DNA from 2 places in the Streptosporangium sp. NPDC001681 genome. Region 2 is predicted to be linked to the other one. Evidence: riboswitches for the same ligand, from Rfam matches in the RefSeq annotation. Region 2 holds a riboswitch; the other holds the start of a gene.

Region 1 (4,405 bases), on a different contig from region 2:
CGCCGTCCCTGCGTCACCGCGTCGAGACCACCATGTCGTGGGTGGCGCGGCTGACCCGGTGGGCGCCCGTGACCGCTGTGCACGTGGAGAAGGTCTCCTTCGACACCCACGCCCTGTCGGCCGGGCGGCCGCTCGAAGGAGTGGATTACCAGCGGGGCACCCTCGCCGGGTACGAGGTCCGCGAATACCTGCTGGCCAAGTGGGGGCGCACCTGCGCCTACTGTGGCGCGAGCGGTGTACCGCTCAACCTCGACCACATCCACTCCCGCAGCCGGGGCGGCTCTGAGCGCGTCAGCAACCTGACCCTGGCCTGCATCGGCTGCAACCAGACCAAGAACGCCACCCCCGTGCAGGAGTTCCTCAATGACAAGCCCGCACTCCTGGCGAAGATCCTCAAGCAGGCAAAAGCACCACTGCATGACGCCGCCGCCGTCAACACCACCCGCTGGGCCCTGTGGCAGGCGCTGGAGGCCACCGGCCTGCCCGTGGCAGGCGCCTCCGGCGGGCGCACCAAATGGAACCGCTCCCGCACCGGCGCCCCGAAGTCCCACACGTTGGACGCGTTGCACGTCGGCGAACTGGAGAGCGTGACTGCCTGGCCGTCCACGGTCCTGGTGGTCACGGCGACCGGTCGCGGCACCTACGCCCGCACCGTCCCCGACCGATACGGGTTCCCCCGTCTTGCCCGGCCACGGAGCAAACTGCACCACGGCTTCCAAACCGGCGACCTGGTCCGGGCAAACGTCCCGGCAGGCAAGAAGGCCGGGGTTCACACCGGCCGGGTCGCCGTCCGCACCACCGGAAGCTTCAACATCACCACCCGGCACGGCACCGTGCAGGGCATCGGCCACCGCCACGTTCGCATGCTCCAGAGAGCGGACGGCTACGGCTACGCAACCCATTCAGAAACGCGGCACCGTGCCGCGTTTCCTCCCCCGTCTGAAGGCGGGGGTCTCCACGCTGGAGGTAACCGATGAAATCGCGGGCCTGACCGCCGAGCAGCTCGGAGAAAAGACCGTACCCCCCTCGGAGCCGTCCCTGCTCGGGCTGGTCCGGCACATGGTCGTGGTCGAGCGAAGCCGGTTCCGGAACGTGCTGAACGGAGAGAACCGCCGGAACCTCTGGCGGACCCCGGAATCCGGCGAGCACCCCGAATCCGACGTCGATGGAGCCGGTGTCGATGAGGCGTTCAGGGCCTGGGATGAGGAGTGCGCACACTCTCGCGGCATCGTGGATGCCACCGGGCCGCTGGACGTCACCGCGAAAGGGGCACGACGGCGGGACGATCGATGCGAAGGAGTCGCGAAGGCGGCCGGGGGAACGCCGTCAGGGGCGCCGCTCGAGCGAGCGGCGCCCCTGGGCGAGTGCGGATCGGCCCGCGTTCACCGGCGGGGGGTCGGGTGCCCGCCCCATGGGGGATGACGCGGGCGGCGGGTGTGGATCAGTCGGCGTAGACGGGGTAGCCGTAGCCGACGACCTGGGAGACGGGCCGGATGCGCTGCTCGACGTTGCCGTTGCCGGTGTTGCCCTCGATCGTGGTGATCGTGCCGTCTCCGTTGTCCTTCTTCACGAAGCCGACGTGGTCGATGCCGTCGAGGCTCTTGCCGCCGGCCCAGTCGAAGTAGACGACGGCGCCGGGAGTGGGGGTGGTGCCCCAGTGATGGTTGTTCTTGAACCACTTGGCGTGGGTGACGGTGTAGGCGTCCCAGCCCATCGTGGGCCGGATGCCGGCCATCTCACCGACCCAGGAGACGAACATCGCGCACCAGGGGGCGTTGGCGTAGCCCTGGATGCTGCCGCCGTCACGGGCGACGGTCTCCTTGGCGCGTGGGGAGGACATGTACCACGAGTGGAACTTGGTCCCGCCGCCCTGGGAGTTCTCACGGACGCCGATCTGCTTGGAGGCGAGGTCCAGGACCTGCGCGGCGGAGACCTTGGGCAGCCTCTCGGCCGCGATCTCGAGCGGGGTTCTCGCGGGCCTGTGCTGCGAGACCTCGGAGACCTTCGTCTCGGCGGGCGGGTTCAGAGCGGTGTGGCTGTCGGCCAGGGCTGCGGAGCCCACGGAGCCGGTCGCCAGGACGACGCAGGCGCCCAGGAGGGCGCTCGCCACGCGGGGGGCGCTGAAGGTGGGGGTGAGGCGGTGCTTGGTCATACCGGGGTTCGACTCCTTGCTTCGCTTCCATGCCGCCTACCGGGTTAGCTGACGGGTTCGGGCTGGGAAGTGCCCTACGGCGCGAGAACGCGCTGATTCACCCCAGGAACGTGGTTCCCCGGTTCCGCAGACTTCGCGGATTCGGCGGCCGTGCTCACCGCGGGCGGAGGGGTTCCGCCCAGGTGGAACACGGTCGGGCAATGTGACGGCAATGCTTAGATCTATACAGACCCAGACATTTGCCATGAACAGGACGAACGTACGTCACTCGGACAGACGATTACAAGTAGGACACATTGCCCTGACTTGGTGATACGTCCAAGTCGCGGGGGTACGACGGGGGGTCGCTTGGCCTGGGAAGGAGGCGGGTCGCACCCGTCCTCCGGCCGGTCGCGGCGGGCGGGGGCGCGGCCCCGTCGCGGGCGGGATCCCCTGTTTCCTCGGCGATCCAGCCGTGTGGTACCCGCCGGTGGATCGCCTGACCCGGGGTGGTATGGCGTGATCGGGAGGCTCGCCGGTAAGGGTGTCAGGCCTTAACTCTTTGCAACAAATATTCGATGGTAAAAAGTGTGGAGCGGATGCGTCCTGCTCCCCCGGAAGGCCCGAACAAGATTCGGCGGCCCCGGGGCCCTCCGGCGGCAGGGCGGGCCTCAGCTCTCTTGGCCGGACCAGGAGCGGAACAGCGGGAGCAGGAACCGGTCGACCGTGTCCTCGACGAACTCCCGATCCAGTGGCTTACCGGTGAAGAGCAGCCGGTACCACACCAGTGCCTCCTTGCCCGCCCAGCGACGGTAGATCGTGGCCTTGCGATCGAAAAGACCGCGCGCAAGCACGCGTGGGCGGCTGTTCATCCGTGGTTCCCCGGCGCTTAAGGCCACCGGGTTAGCTTGGGTCAGTCGTGAACGGGTCATCACCCGGCGTGGAGGACGGTCGAGACCACGCGCGGGATCAGGGTTCGGCCATCGCCTGGGTGGAATCCCCGCTGCAGATGCTCTGCGTCGTGGAGGCCCACCACGCGGGGCTGCTCGGTGCCCGCAGCCACCTCGTGCCCAGGGCGAGGCTCCGCCCCCTGGCTGTCACCGGGCGCGAGCTCGGGCGCCTCACCCTGCCGCCGGGCCTGGAGCTCACCGCCGCTCGGCCGGACATGCCCAGGCCGCGCCGGGGCGTGACCTGGGCGGTGGGCGACGCCTTCTCCGGCAAGGTCCAGTTCCGCTGGCTCACCGGGCGCCCCGGCCGTATCGTGATCGTCGACGACGGGCTGGCCACCATCAGGCTCCTGGAGTTGCTCGTCGGCCACGCGGGTACGCCCCTGCTGAGGGCCCGGGGGAAGGCGGGACGGCTCAGAACCGCCCTCGGCGCGGCGGCCGGACTCAGGTTGCGCGCCGCGGCCCGCTCGGGGCGGCTGTCGATCTTCACGGCGCTGCCCGTTCCCGCGGACCTGGCGAAGGCCGTACGGGCGAGAGGGGCCGAGCTGATCACCCACGACTTCGCCTGGCTGCGGTCGCAGCCGCTGCGCGTGCCCCGTCCCAAGGAGCTCACGGTCGTCCTCGGCACCTCGCTGGTCCGCAACGGCCTGATCCACCGCGACCACTACCTCGGCTGGCTGGCCGCTCTCGGCTCGGCCGGGCCGGTGGCCTACTTCCCGCACCGCAGGGAGGACCCCCACGATCTCGCCAAGGTCGGGGAGCAGCCCGGGATCACCGTCTACGGCGGTGGGATCCCCGCCGAGATGACCCTGCGCGGGCTGGCCGCCGGGCAGCGGGTACTGAGCCTGCCGTCCACCGCGGTCACCTCCCTGCGGGTCCTGCTCTCGGCCAGGGGCGTCCCGGTCGAGACGGTGGACGTCCCGGACGAGTGGTGGACGGTGGAGGCGGCCCCCTCGCTCCGCTCCCACCTGTCGATGTTCGCCCATCACGACACGGGAGCCACCGGGGCATGACCTCGTGACCTCGTGACCCCGCGGCCGGAGGCCGGTGGCGTGCCGCCCCGGGATGCGAGCCGCGCCGGGTCCGCCCATGTGAAATCGGATATGAAGCGGGGGATCCCCGTTGGAGGTTCTCGTTGAAGGTCCTGGCCGTGGCCGACTCTGACTCCTACCTGAAGTGGGCGGCCTGCCTGCTGCGGGACCTGCCCTCGGGATGCACGAGGGAACTGGCGGTCATCCGCACCCCCATCACCCCGTCCCCGGCGCAGATCAGTGCCGCGGTCGCGGGCTCGGCGGCGGATCCGCCGGTGCTCTCGGCCCGCGCGCTG
Region 2 (4,405 bases):
AGAACTTCGGCCGCTACCTTCTCAACAGCCTGGGTGTCGCCCTGACCGTCGTCGTCCTGTCCGCGCTGGTGGCCTTTCTCGCCGCGGTCGCGGTGACCCGGTTCCGCTTCCGGTTCCGTACCACCGTGCTGATCATGTTCCTGGTGGCGCAGATGGTGCCGGTGGAGGCGCTCACCATCCCGCTGTTCTTCCTCGTCCGCGACCTCGGCGGGGTGGTGCCCGGCGTGGGCCTCAACACCCTGGGCTCGCTCGTCCTGGTCCACCTGGCGTTCTCGCTGCCGTTCGCCGTCTGGATGATGAGGGGGTTCGTGGCCGCGGTGCCCGAGACGCTGGAGGAGGCTGCGATGATCGACGGCGCGAGCCGGCCGGTGATCCTGTGGCGGATCCTCTTTCCCCTCGTCGCACCGGGACTGGTCGCCACGAGCGTCTTCTCGTTCATCACGGCCTGGAACGACTTCATCTTCGCCAGGACCTTCATCATCTCGGCCAGGGACAACCAGACGCTGCCCTCGGCCCTGCTGGTCTTCTTCAAGCCCGACGAGAACGACTGGGGCGGCATCATGGCGGCCTCGACGCTGATGACCGTTCCTGTGCTGATCTTCTTCGTGGCCGTCCAGCGCAGGCTGGTGGCCGGGCTGGGCGGGGCGGTGAAGGACTGACACCCGCCGGGCTCCGTTCCCCTCTGTACCGATAATTTTTGCCTGGACCAGGGCAGAACTGTCCCTCGGGATGGTTGACAGGCCAAAATTGGTCCGTGGTCAGGATCGGATCGGTAGGAATGAGCGATTGCGAGGGTGGGAGGCTTCCGCCAGTTCTGGGCCAGTTGTTCGCTGACAGGGCCGACGGAAGCAGCGAGGGTGAGGGCCGGAAGCTCTCGGTGGACCTGCCACCGGGTGACGTGGTGTGGCCCGACCCCGGTTACGCTCAGCTCTCCTTTCGTCGCCGTCCGGCGTTCTGGCTCAGCGAGGTGGCCGTCTCAGGTGAGTACTGGGCACGGCTGCGGGCGCAGCACGAGCACTCCGGCCTGTGGCCGGTGCTGCTGGAGGACTCGGTGCAGCCCTGGTCGGCCGGTCAGATCGCCCCGGACACCGCCGTCGAGATCGACAACTACCACGCCGCCGCGTTCATGGCCGAGGTCTGGTCCGACTGGATCGCCAAGGCTCACATCGACCAGCTCGAAATCCTCGACCCCTTCGGAGTCGAATGTCCGGGTCCGGCCCCGGCGGGAAGGCTCGCCGCCGATCCCGGCGTGGTCGCCGACTGGTACGCGGGCCTGGTGGCCGAGCGCAGGACCCCGCTCGGACTCGTCGCGGTCGAGCGCGGGGCCGACGCCCTCGCCGTCATGGGCTGGCAGGGCGCCCTGAACCACAACGAGTGGATGGTCCCGCTCGCGGCGGTGGTACGGAGCTGGGAGGACAGGTTCGGGGTGCGGCTGGTCGGGATGGGGTTCAACACCCTCGACCTCAGCGTCGCCGCGCCCCCGACGACCTCGGAACACGCCCTGCACGTCGCCGCGGAGCACTGGACGTTCTGCCCCGACAGCATCATCCAGGGCGCGGGGAACCTCATCGACTACGCCGAGCAGATCAAGGGCAGGAACGCCTGGTCGTTCTGGTGGGACTGAGCCCGCCCCGGGGTGCCCTTCGTCAAGGGAGGGCTTCCTCGGGGAGCGCGGATTCCCCAATGTGGATCTTTGAGGGGGATCTACCTCGGGGATGCTCTCCCCCCGGGCGTGGAAGGGCTTCGGGCACGGGGCTCGGGGTGTGATCACCCTCGCGCGACTGGGCCCCTCGTGGGCGCGGAAGGCCCTCGGACACGGGTCTCCGGGGTGTGAAACCCGAGATCGGCAAGACGTTCTCGCTGGTAGGGCGGTTGTTGGTGGGACGGGGTCTCCGATGGGGCTTTCTTGAAGCTTGTAGGTAGATCTTCTGGGGTTTTCATGACATTTGCTTTGCTTTGTCCGGTTTCGGTGGGTAGTGTCCACGGATATCGGTTGGCGACCTGCCCTTCACAAGAGGGAGCGGCCGGCCGACGTCGAATCCCACCGGGCCCGCGGGGCCCAGGGAGCCGGGGAACCACTTTCCCGGGGTGAATCCGCCGCGAACGTGCGGCGGTAGGGCAACTCCATCGCCCGAACCCGTCAGCTAACCCGGTAGACGAGCTGGAGAGGAGATCCCCCTCATGGATCACCGCGTCACCGCGTCGGTGCCCGTCCTGCCCGTGCCGACCACCTGAACTTCATCTCTGTCCTTCGTCGCCGCGCCTGAGCGTGGCACCTGGACCGTGCTCCGCGTAGCGATCCGCTGATCTCGCCACGCCGCTTTTCCGAAGAGCGCGTCCCCGCCAGTGCACCCCTTGCCGTGTGTCGCAGCTGGCTGCCCCGTTCCCTCGTGAAAGAGCCCCTTCTTCATGCGTCTTCCCTTTGACCTGCCCAAGAACGGTCTGATCAAGAACCTCTCGTACAAGAACCGTCTCACCACCGCCGCCCTCGTCGGCGCGAGCGTGCTCGTCTCCGGCGGCGTCGCCTCCGCGCTGCCCGCCTCCCCCGCCGTCGCCGCCCCCGCCTCCGCCGCCTCCCCCGGCGCGGACACCGAGGTGGCCGCCAACGAGGTCGTGCTCCTCAAGGGCTCGACCAGGGCCTCCTACTTCTGGGACGACTCCTCGGGCCGGGCCGGCGACACCGGTCTGCCGGCCAGTGGCAAGCCGATGCAGAAGGGCATGATCGCCAGCCCGAGCTGGCCCCTGTTCACCGAGGGCTACGTCGTCTACAAGGGCAAGAAGGCCAAGTTCTTCGTCGGTGACCGCGGTCCCGGCGTGCCCTCCAACGTGGGCGTCATGATCGACCTTGACGCCAAGACCTTCGCCGACCTGACCGGTGGCCGGTTCAACCCCGCCACGCTCGGTGTGGACGGTAACGGCGGCATGGGCCACATCGACGTCAAGTACGTGGTCACCAAGTGGGGTGACGGCGTGGGCAAGAAGAACCACCCCGTGGCGTTCTCCACCGGTGCCTGGCGTTACCGGGACGCGAACCCGGCGAAGCCTCCGCAGACGGTCCTGGTCAAGGCCGAGCAGTCCAAGAAGGCTGTGAAGGCCCAGCAGGTGAGCCAGACGTTCGCCAAGCCCAAGATCATGTCCGAGCCCCTCACCGCGCCCGGGGCGATCGTCGCCGCCAAGCCGGTCGCCCTGTCCGGCGCCGATGCCAAGGCCGCCGAGCAGGGTGTCCGGGACCTGGGCGCCACCGCCCCGGTGGCGGCCGCGACCCCGGCCGGTTCCTCCGCCACCACGGCCGCCACCCTGGCCCTGGTCGGAGTGCTCGCCGCGGGCGGTGCCACCTACCTGGTCGCCGGCCATCTCCGCCGCAGGGCGGTCGCCGAGAAGAGCTGAGGTCCGGCGCGATCGATGAGCTCACCGCCCCGGTAACGCCCGGGCGGTGAGCCCCTGCCGCGGCCCGTGCCCTTTCTGAAAGGGCACGGGCCGCGGCAGGATCAGACCTCGAGCCTCTCCTCGATGCCGCGCAGGATGTGCCGCGCGAGCGCGAGGTTGGCCCGGTTCCGGTCGAGGGCCATGTAGATGAACAGGCCTTTGCCGCTCCGGCCGGAGAGCGGGCGGATCACGTGGTACTGCGTGCCGAGGGTGATGAGGATGTCCTCGATGCCGTCCTTGAGACCGAGCGACTCCATGGTCCGCATCTTGGCCTTGACGACCTCGGTGTTACCCGCGGCCGCCACCTGGAGGTCGAGATCCTTGGAACCGCCGAGCGCGCCCAGCGCCATCCCGCTGTTGTAGTCGACGATGACCGCGCCGATGGCGCCGTCGATCGCCATCATCTCCTTGAGAGAGATGTCCATGTTGCCCATTTCTGTCTCCGATCACTGGGTTATCGACATGCGCGAGGTGATGGCGGCCAATCTGGCCGCCGTCTTGCGACCCTCCAGCCGGAGCAGCCCGAGGTTGGTCCCCGGGCGTGCCAGGACTGTGAGGACGATCTTGGGTCCGGCGGCGTAGCAGGCCGCGTAGCCGTTGGTGCCGGAGATCAGCGTCTCCTCGAAGGTGCCCTTGCCGGCCATGCCCGTCATCCGGCGGCTGAGGGCCAGGAGCGCGGAGGAGAGCGCGCCGGTCTGCTCGGCGGCGGTGTCGCGGCCCAGATCACTGGCCAGGGTCAGGCCGTCGACGCTGCACACGATGCTCCCGTCCACGTCGGGGATGCGCTCTCGCAGCAGCGCCATCTCCCGGCGTATCTCCTCACGCAGTTCCACCGGCACCCTCCTTCCGATCAGCTTCAGCGTCCGCAGCCTTATCGGCGGCATCGAACCAGGCTCAAGTCAGTGCCTCCAATGCGTTCCTGAGCCGGATGAGCAGGTTGACGTCGGTCGGATCCCCGGTGGCTCCGGGGAGCGACGCA

The links. A riboswitch is a leader RNA that binds a small molecule or an ion and turns the genes downstream of it on or off. The one in region 2 is predicted to bind cyclic di-AMP.
Region 1: another riboswitch for cyclic di-AMP. It lies ahead of ABT130_RS21055 (CHAP domain-containing protein); the one in region 2 lies ahead of ABT130_RS39680 (hypothetical protein).

Annotation. Positions count from the first base shown of each region.
Region 1 is NZ_JBEOZN010000044.1:535-4,939, forward strand. It holds gene iscB (RNA-guided endonuclease IscB) at 1-977, shown strand, start outside; gene ABT130_RS21050 (mycothiol transferase) at 919-1,422, shown strand; gene ABT130_RS21055 (CHAP domain-containing protein) at 1,442-2,152, opposite strand; cyclic di-AMP (ydaO/yuaA leader) riboswitch at 2,171-2,309, opposite strand; gene ABT130_RS21060 (TetR family transcriptional regulator C-terminal domain-containing protein) at 2,803-3,003, opposite strand; gene ABT130_RS21065 (hypothetical protein) at 3,051-4,091, shown strand; gene ABT130_RS21070 (DUF6716 putative glycosyltransferase) at 4,229-4,405, shown strand, end outside.
Region 2 is NZ_JBEOZN010000139.1:12,249-16,653, forward strand. It holds gene ABT130_RS39670 (carbohydrate ABC transporter permease) at 1-659, shown strand, start outside; gene ABT130_RS39675 (DUF4253 domain-containing protein) at 824-1,624, shown strand; cyclic di-AMP (ydaO/yuaA leader) riboswitch at 2,023-2,174, shown strand; gene ABT130_RS39680 (hypothetical protein) at 2,410-3,387, shown strand; gene ABT130_RS39685 (hypothetical protein) at 3,489-3,860, opposite strand; gene ABT130_RS39690 (roadblock/LC7 domain-containing protein) at 3,873-4,259, opposite strand; gene ABT130_RS39695 (hypothetical protein) at 4,321-4,405, opposite strand, start outside.